Regions from separate parts of the Leptolyngbya iicbica LK genome, predicted to be linked through region 1. Evidence: predicted binding sites of a transcription regulator. Region 1 holds the regulator's gene; each other region holds the start of a gene.
The links. The regulator NtcA, encoded in region 1, controls nitrogen genes in cyanobacteria. The targets are predictions, from matches to a motif close to TTTGTANNNNNNNNTACAAA.
Positions count from the first base shown of each region.

Region 2: a site for NtcA is predicted at 1,033-1,052, ahead of glnA (type I glutamate--ammonia ligase). Genes of this name have one in related genera too.
Region 3: a site for NtcA is predicted at 1,605-1,624, ahead of urtA (urea ABC transporter substrate-binding protein). Genes of this name have one in related genera too.

Region 1 is NZ_QVFV01000002.1:1,376,283-1,379,565, reverse strand. Features, by position in the region: gene DYY88_RS13100 (DUF3084 family protein) at 1-1,127, opposite strand, end outside; gene ntcA (global nitrogen regulator NtcA) at 1,176-1,847, opposite strand; gene thrC (threonine synthase) at 2,356-3,283, shown strand, end outside.
Region 2 is NZ_QVFV01000001.1:809,819-813,101, reverse strand. Features, by position in the region: gene DYY88_RS03520 (FGGY-family carbohydrate kinase) at 1-6, opposite strand, end outside; gene apcB (allophycocyanin subunit beta) at 96-605, opposite strand; gene glnA (type I glutamate--ammonia ligase) at 1,266-2,684, shown strand; gene DYY88_RS03505 (class I SAM-dependent methyltransferase) at 2,869-3,283, shown strand, end outside.
Region 3 is NZ_QVFV01000001.1:448,041-451,323, reverse strand. Features, by position in the region: gene urtA (urea ABC transporter substrate-binding protein) at 98-1,372, opposite strand; gene ureG (urease accessory protein UreG) at 1,714-2,394, opposite strand; gene DYY88_RS01840 (urease accessory protein UreF) at 2,531-3,223, opposite strand.

The DNA.
Region 1 (3,283 bases):
AGGTTTAGCTTTTCGACTAACTCTTGATTGGTCAAATTCCGGGGATCAACACTGACCATCGCGAGGCGCTGTCCCGGTTCGTAGATGAGTTCATTCACTGCGGCGTCGATAAAGACCTGGACGCAAGGGCCACCATCAGCAACGACGCAAGGCTCGCCAATAATATAGTTAGCCGACGAAAGCACCCGCACCACATAAGACTGGCCATCGCTGATGCGCTGCACAAGGCGATCAACGTCTTGGGTGGGAATCAGCAAGACCGGATCATCGCGATCGATGCCTGGGGCAATTTCTTCGATGGCGGAGCGGTTGGCCTGCCGCAACAGTTGATCAACGGCGCGGCGAGCTTCTACTTCGTCGTTGACTCTTAACAGCACTGAGACGAGAGGTTCGTTGCGACCGACGGCGACGCTGCCCCGAAAAAGGCCCTGATATTGTTGTTCCAACAATGCAACATTTTCTTGTAGTTCGGCCTGTTGACTTTGCAGTTCTCGAAGGCGGGCTTCGCGCTGGGCAATGTCTTGGTCACGTTCGGCAATGAGGCGATCGCGCTCGGCAATGCGCTCTTGGACTGTGGCCTGCTGCTGCAATAGGTCGGCCCGCTCGGTCTGTAACCGCTGAATTTCATTTTGGAGTTGAGCCGATTGCTGGGAAACCTCTCCCAGTTCCGATTGGAGCGATGATAATCGCGATCGCGACTGCTGGAGTTCGCTCTGGGTTGTTTGTTGCTGCTCGACCGCCTGTTGCAAGGACCGATTAATTTTGGCGAGTTCCTGCTGGGCCGCTGTTTGTTCGGCGCGGGCATCGGTGAGAGCAGACTCAATGTCGGCCTTGGCGGTTTCTGCTTCGCCTAGTTCTGCCTCAGCCTGCAAGAGGTCCTCTTGAATGCGCTCTAGCTCAAAGACCCCGGTGCGGAGTTGCTGACTCACACCAAAGAGCAAAGCCAAGGTCGAGGCGGAAATGACGCCGCCCGTCAAAATACTGACCACAGTCGCCGTCTGGCGCGGGCGCAGGTTAAATAGGCTCAACCGCGCCTTGCCAACGCGCATGCCAATGCGATCGCCTAGCGTGGCAATTACGCCGCCTAGAATCAAGACTGCTAATACTAGAACGTAGCCTGTGGCCATGCGCCCGTTACCTGCGATTCATGACCACTCTACTGCAACGCTTTCCAATCAGGTGAACTGCTGACTGAGATTCACCGGGTCATGCACGGTAATCTTCTTTTTATGGATGGCAATCATGCCTTCTTGGCGGAGATCGCCTAGCAAGCGAGTGACGGTGACTCGGGTAGACCCGATCGCCTCAGCGATCGCCTGGTGCGATAATTTCAGGTCAATGGTGATGCCATCGGAACTAGGAATGCCAAAGTCGCGGCACAAAATCAGGAGAAAACTGACTAACCGAGAGCCCATATCGCGATGAGCTAAGGTTTCGATCATCATCTCGGTCTGCAAAATGCGCGATGACAACCCTTTCAGCATTACCATGGCGAGTTCCGGATTTTCGGCGAGCGCGGGCTGCACTTGATCAATCGGTAAAGACAACAACTCGACTGGCGTGAACGCTACCGCATGGTAAAAGCGATCAGACCGCTCACCCGTAATCAGGGATAGCACCCCGAAGACGCTATTCTCTCGCAGCAAAGCGACCGTGATTTCTTCGCCGATTTCGTAAACTCGCGAGAGCTTCACCGCCCCTTTCATCAAAAAATAGACGCGCTCCGCGGGATCACCGGGAAAAAAGATTGTCTTGCCGCGCTCGTAGGTTTCCACGACTGGCGGAAACGCGCCGCCTGCGAGTTGGCGAAACGCATTGGCTAAGGGCTTGTCCTGCGCTGCTATCATCTTGAGTCCACTTTTGTCTGCTGGAACCAAACATCACGATAGCCACATCTTACTGAAATCCACGAAAACGCCTATCAATTGAGACATCATTGCGTGGTCTTTGGGCCTTTAAGAAATGCAAACCGCAATGCATTAACCGTCTATTAATGCGACTTATGAGAAGACCTTTTGTATCTAACGATACTTGGAGTCGACAAAACTGCCGAAAATCTTAGGAGTGGCAGGGCAAAGGGCGCGATCGCGGCTTTGAGCTCACTGGATTTTTTGTAGCAAAGGTGTCAATTTTTTCCTGAACATGGTTTTGGGCTCGGATGGCGATCGCTGCCGGACAAAGCCTTCAAAGTCTTCTCCAGCAATTGTTTCATTGATTCATTTCAAATCCCGACAAAAATGGTCGGGTATGTTTGACCCGTGTTTTTTAGCCGTGATACTATCCGCGAAGTTCAGTTGAAACAGTCCTGTTGCTGCAGCTGCTACCAATTCATTCCGCGAGAGAGCACAGAAAACGATGACCCAGGCCATTGAACAGCCCAAAACTTTATCGACCGGCGCTGCCTTAGGCGCAACTTTTTCGGCACTGCGCTGTCGAGAGTGTGGCGAAACCTATGAACTCGGTGCCAAGCACGTTTGCGAAGATGTTTGCTTTGGTCCCTTAGAGGTGGTTTACGACTACGACCTGATTCGTCAGCGGGTGAGTCGCGCCAGTATTGAAGCGGGGCCGAAATCAATTTGGCGCTACAAAGATTTTTTGCCGGTGGCCTCCGACAATCCCATCGATGTCGGTACGGGGATGACTCCCCTACTCAAAGCCGATCGCCTCGCGCGGCGTTTAGGGTTGAGGTCTCTCTACATTAAAAACGACGCGGTCAACATGCCGACCTTGAGTTTTAAGGATCGGGTGGTGTCGATCGCCCTCAGCCGTGCCCGTGAACTGGGCTTCTCTACCGTCTCTTGTGCAAGCACGGGTAACCTGGCGAACTCCACAGCAGCGATCGCGGCCCATGCTGGACTCGACTGCTGCGTCTTCATCCCCGCTGATTTGGAAGCCGGTAAAGTCCTCGGTACGTTGATTTACAACCCCACCGTGATGGCGGTGAAAGGCAACTACGACCAGGTCAACCGCCTCTGCTCTGAGGTCGCGAATACTCAGGGTTGGGGATTTGTGAACATTAACCTGCGTCCCTACTACTCCGAAGGGTCGAAAACCCTGGGCTATGAAGTTGTGGAGCAACTCGGCTGGCAACTGCCTGACCACATTGTTGCGCCGTTGGCCTCGGGTTCCCTGTTTACCAAGATCTACAAGGGCTTCCAAGAGTTTGTGAAAACGGGTCTGGTGGATGCCAAAGACGTGCGCTTTAGTGGGGCGCAGGCGGAAGGCTGCTCGCCCATTTCCCAAGCCTTCAAAGAGGGACGGGATTTTGTGACTCCGGTGAAGC
Region 2 (3,283 bases), on a different contig from region 1:
AACCATGCAGCCCTCGGCGAATCAATCAGCAAAAAAAAGGGGCACCGTTAGGCACCCCACATTCCAGTTTCTCAAGTGGAATAGTAAAAATCGAATTAAACGCTCACTTCGCTGAGCTCGCGCAGAATATGGTCAAACGGCTGGTCAACAAAGCTGGTATCTTCCATCCCCGCTTCTGCTGCCTTGGCCTTGACCATATCTTTCATGATTTGAATGCCGACCACCGTGGGCGCAATGGGCACCCCCAGGGAGTTGTAAGTTTCGCGCAGACCTTGCAGCACCCGCTCATCCAGCACATTTTCGTTGCCGGCAACCAGCGCGTAGCTGCTATAGCGCAAGTAGTAGTCCATATCGCGCAGACAGGCAGCATACCGACGAGTGGTATACGCATTGCCACCGGGGCGAATCAGTTCCGGCACGGTCTCAAACAGTTGACTCGCGGCTGCTTTCACAATTTCAGCGGCTTTAGCGCTGATCATGGTCGCCACCTGCACCCGCGCCAAGCCAGTATCAAAATAGCCTTTCAGAGAATCGAGGGCCAGTTGATCCAAATAGCGGCCTCTCGAATCGTAATTTCGGATTAATGTCGTTACGGCATCCCGCATGTACGTTCTTCTCCCAATCAGTCTTAAAAATTCCAGCCCAGTCGCACCGGAATTGCGATCGCGCGTATGAGAAAAAATGCCAAATCTAAACCAGCATTTTCAGGAAAAAAATTTCCCTTGAACCACTCAGCTAAAAATCACCGAAAAGCTTGGCTCATCGACTCTTGAGCAATCCAGAAGCCAGTCTATCACGCGACCTGAGAGCGCAGGTGACTCCAATGAGAAAGACGAAGAAACCCCCAGGTGATTGTTACATTCAGATACATTTCGCAATATGCGGCTGCTCGACAGCAAGGGGAACCTTCTACAAAAATGAGTGTGTCAAGGCTTTATTTGCCGGTGTGTTGGCGGCAAATGGGTGCGGCTTGCCAGTCAATGCAAGCCGAAAGCGGCAATTGAATATTCGTCTGAGCAATGGGTTTCAGCTTTCGTAAAAACTGATACAAAAGACGCGAATCCCTATCCATAGGATGAGTCAGACAACTTAAGGCTTGGTTCGCGGACATCTTAGAAATTTAAGTGCATTGGCCATTGAGAGGATCAACAGTGACTGCATTGTGCAATCAGCAGTCCTTGCCGCTTCTTAAAACGTGGTGTCTACTGTACTAGCCAATGAATACGAGTTGCCCTTGCGGACTTAGACAGTATAAGGAGTAATACATGGCGACCGCTGAAGACATCTTGAAAAAAATTCAGGATGAAAATATCCAATTAGTCGACCTGAAATTTATCGATTTGCCGGGCATCTGGCAGCACTTGACCCTACACGTCAGCCAGATTGATGCTGATAGCTTCACCGATGGCGTCGCTTTCGACGGTTCCAGTATTCGGGGGTGGAAAGCCATTAACGAGTCCGACATGATGATGGTGCCCGATCCAGACACCGCTTGGATCGATCCCTTCTATGCGGAACCGACCTTGAGCATGATCTGCACCATCAAGGAGCCGCGGACTGGGGCGCTGTATGAGCGTTGTCCTCGGGCGGTGGCAACTAAGGCGATCGACTACCTCAAATCGAGTGGCATTGGTGATACTGCTTTCTTTGGTCCAGAAGCTGAGTTCTTCATTTTTGATGACGTTCGCTTCGACCAAAACGAGCATTCCGCTTATTACTACGTCGATAGCGTTGAAGGTCGCTGGAACACGGGCCGTGAGGAAGAAGGCGGCAACCTGGGTTACAAGCCTCGTTACAAAGAAGGTTACTTCCCTGTTGCGCCGACTGATACTTCCCAAGACATGCGCAGCGAAATGCTGCTGACCATGGCCAGCTTAGGTGTACCCATTGAGAAGCATCACCACGAAGTAGCGACAGGTGGACAGTGTGAACTGGGGATCAAGTTTGGTGAGCTGATTCAAGCGGCTGACTGGTTGATGATCTACAAGTACTGCATCAAGAACGTCGCCAAGAAGTACGGCAAGACGGTCACCTTCATGCCCAAGCCTTTGTTCAATGACAACGGTTCTGGGATGCACACTCACCAGTCCATCTGGAAAGATGGGCAGCCCATGATGGCCGGTGATAAGTACGCGGGCTTGAGCCAAACTGCTCTGTGGTACATCGGCGGCATTCTGAAGCACGCCCCGGCATTGCTCGCTTTCACAAACCCGACGACCAACTCTTACAAGCGTTTGGTGCCTGGTTTTGAGGCTCCGGTGAACCTGGCTTATTCTCAGGGCAACCGCTCGGCTTCGGTGCGGATTCCGCTCTCTGGGGATAACCCGAAAGCAAAGCGTCTGGAGTTTCGTTGCCCTGATGCAACCTCCAACCCCTACTTGGCCTTTGCTGCCATGCTTTGTGCCGGTATTGACGGCATTAAGAACCAGATTGATCCCGGTGATCCCCTCGATGTGGACATCTATGACCTCAGCCCTGAAGAACTGGCGAAGATTCCTTCAACGCCTGGTTCTTTGTTGGATGCGTTGAAAGCGCTTGAGGAAGATCACGAGTTCTTGATCTCCGGTGGTGTCTTTACTGAAGACTTCATCCAAAACTGGATTGAGTACAAGCTCGATAATGAGGTTAACCCCATGCGGTTGCGGCCTCATCCCTACGAGTTGTCTCTCTACTACGATTGCTAAGGTCGCAATCTAAGTTGCAACAGAGCGTTCAACTCCCTCTGTGAATCTGTGGTTAAAAGGTCGCCTGCGGGCGGCCTTTTCTTTTTTGGGAAGAAAAATATTCTCGCTTCGGTAGCGGCAAGGTGTATTCGTTACAATTCATAATATTCGTTCTGTTTTTGACTCCAATTCTGCGTTGCTGCCAATGCCTGACACTTTGACTAAGCTGGCCTATCAAGCCTTTCAAGAGGGTAAAAATTACTTTGGCTTGGGCCATAAAGCGATCGCGACTCAACTGCGATTATGGCTGCGTCCCAACATTAAATTTGAGCTGAAATCCATCACCCCGGAATTTTTGGCCGACATTGACCGCCGTCGTCAAGCGCTGATTGAAACCGATTGGCAAGATGCCGAAGCGGGAATTTACGACAAGTCTTTATTGTTTGACAACCCCTGGCAGGACTTTTTTCAGTACTATCCTGCGATCTGGTTAGATCTTCCCGCTATCTGGGATCGCGCCGAAGACAAGCAGACTGCGGCATTTGACCCAGAGATTGATACGACGCTCTATCCCAGCTACTACCGTCGCAACTTTCATAACCAGACCAATGGATATTTGA
Region 3 (3,283 bases), on a different contig from region 1:
CCTTTGTTACCAATAAAAAAGGAGAGCCACCGCTCGCCACCCATGGCAAAGTTGTGCTCTCCTTTACTTCAGGTTACATACCGCTCAAAGTGGCTAGTTATGCGCCTTCAACTTCGTACTTGCCACCCTTTTCAGGATCAGACCAGTCACAAGCAAAGCCCTTAGTTTCGGGCACGTACTGGTTCCAGGGCACCGGATCGATGGGGCCATCGGTCGAAGAGACGATGTCAAATAGACCGTCGTCGCGCACCTGGCCAATCCGCACCGTCTTCGAGATGTGGTGGTTGGGGTTCATGGTCACAGGCCCTTCAGGCGCCGCAAATTCTTGACCATAAGCCGCTTCGCGCACTGCAGGGATATCCGTGGTGCCAGCCGCTTCGACCGCCTGCTTCCACAGATAAACCATGATGTAAGCCGCTTCCATGGGGTCGTTGGTCACGCGATCGTCACCATACTCTGCCTTGAAGTCAGCCACCCACTTCTCGTTTTCGGGGGACTCCACAGTTTGGAAGTAGTTCCAAGCGGCGTAGTGGCCCACCAAGAACTCAGGGCCGATTTGGCGGACTTCTTCTTCCGCCACACTGACAGACATGACCGGATACATATCCGGCGTCATGCCCGCGCCCTGTAACTGCTTAAAGAAGGCGACGTTGCTGTCACCGTTCAAGCTGTTGAAAATCACCCCACCTTCGGGCATTGCGGCTTTGATCTTGGTGATGATGGGGGTAACTTCGGTGTTGCCCAAGGGCAGATAGTCTTCACCGAGGGTGTTGCCACCTTTCGCGGCCAGCTGCTCTTTGATGATGGTGTTCGCCGTCCGGGGGAAGACGTAGTCAGACCCGACCAAGAAGAAGTCGGTGCCTTTGTTTTCCAGGAGCCAGTCCACCGCAGGCTCAATTTGCTGGTTGGGGGCAGCCCCGGTGTAGAAGATGTTCTGAGAACATTCCTGGCCTTCGTACTGCACCGGGTACCAAAGCTGATGTTGCTTCGATTCAAACACGGGTAGTACCGCTTTGCGGCTCGCCGATGTCCAGCAGCCAAAGACCGTAACCACTTGGTCTTGGTCGATCAGCTTTTCCGCTTTTTCAGCGAATGTCGGCCAGTCAGAGGCGCCGTCTTCTTCGACATATTCGATCTGCTTGCCGAGCACACCGCCAGCCGCGTTGATTTCTTTGATAGCCAGCTTTTCTGCATCCACCACGGTCGTTTCACTAATCGCCATGGTGCCGCTCAGGGAGTGCAAAATGCCGACCTTAATGGTTTCGCCATCACCGCCTGCGGCTGCGGTTTCTTCGCCGCCTTCGGCGGGAGCTTCCTCAGTTGTGGTGTCGGAGGGGGCTCCACAAGCCTTGAGCAGCATTGCTGTGCCCATGGTGGCGGATCCGTATATGAGAAACTTCCGTCTTCCAAATCGATTTGTCATTCGTGCCGTCGCTCCTGACTCAAAAAGTTGCTTAACCGTAGCAAAGTGACTGTGAGCTTAGCCCCGGAGAGTTCTCAATACAGAGTCACTCCATCTCCAGATCTAACCAGCGGCGGATGCCAAACCGTTATGCTTCGCCACAGTAATTGCATGGTGATACTAAAGTCAGGGTAAATACTTAAATGTAGTCCACGATACAAAATGCTGTTTTTTGCCCAGGGTTAAGAAGAATTTAAGGGGATTTTGTGCCCTTGGAGGCTGTGTATGGGCGATCGCTCGTCGCTGCTTGCTCAATGGCTATGGGAATGTGAATGACCGTGAGAGTGCACGTGGGCAAACTCCTGAGCTGCGCTAGCCACTGCCGGACTGGGGCCGAGTTTTTGCTGATGGCGAATCAGGTCAATGACGGTGTTGAGGCCTTCGCGGGTTTTTAGGTTGGCGAAAATGAAGGGGCGATCGCCGCGCATCTTTTGGGCGTCGTGTCGCATGACTTCCAAATCGGCCCCGACGTAGGGGGCAAGATCAATTTTGTTGATGATTAACACGTCTGATTTCATGATCCCCGGCCCTCCCTTGCGCGGAATTTTATCTCCCGCCGAGACATCAATCACATACAGGGTCATCTCCACCAGTTCAGGGCTAAAGGTGGCAGCGAGGTTGTCGCCACCACTTTCGACAAATACGATATCGGGGTCAAACTGCTCCACCAGGCGATCGATCGCTTCTAAATTGATCGAGGCGTCATCGCGAATGGCCGAGTGGGGGCAGCCGCCGGTTTCGACGCCGATGATGCGATCGCGCTCCAACGCCTCGCTGCGGACCAAAAACTGGGCGTCTTCTTGGGTGTAGATGTCGTTGGTCACCACCGCAAGGTTAAATTCGTCGCGCATGGCTTTGCAGAGCGCATCGATCAGTGCAGTTTTGCCAGAGCCCACGGGGCCAGCTACCCCGACCCGAAACGGTTTCGTCACGAAATTATCCTCAATTTTGAAAGAGCAAATAGGGTTGGCAGGCATTATAACGACTGCCGTTTGGCAAACTGTCAGGACAGACATTTTCGTAATAACTGGCTGAACCCAACCGGACTATGTGGGCGAAGGCAGGCTGCTAACTGCGAAACAGTCGGCTGTATAGTCCCTCGTGCTGCATACTCGCGAGGGAAACGCCCCAATTGCAGGCCATGAGATCGGCCTCAGTCATGGTGGCAATGTCTGCCTGTGCAGTCTGAATCGGTTTCGTTAACTGCTGGAGGAGGCGTTGCCCTTGGGTTTGGCCCAGGGGTACGGCGCGGACGGCGGCGCTGATGAGATTCGCAGCCCAACTGTGGAGGAAGGCGATCGCGGCTGCCTCTAACGGAATTTGCCAAGCCTGAGCCACCAGACTGTAGGCGATTGCAAAATTACAGTTGCCCTGGCGCGCGAGGTCGGGCAACTGTCGCGTCAATTCCGGTTCCAAATCGGCAAACAAGCGCAGCAGCGATCGTCCCATTTGCCAGCTTTGCGATCGCATTTCTGCCGTTTCGCGCAATGCTGACAACCATTGATTCCAGCGGTCCACTGCCTCAAACTGGGCCTGGCTGGCAGCAACGTAGCTCCAACGCAGGATGGCGGTTTCGAGGCGAATGCTGCCGCTGCTAAGTTCTTGGGTGAGCCAGTGCAGGAGATCGGCGCTGGTGGCGATTGTGCCCTGAGTTGCTAGGGTTTCGACGCCTTCGGAATAGCTGTAAGCCCCGATGGGCAACGCCGGACTCGATAGCTGCAACAGCGTCAGCAATTTGCCACCCGTTAATTGCGCATTCATCTTCCAACCCCCATACCCGTCATGCTTCCCGAGTTTAGCGTTGATTGACAGTAGCGCACG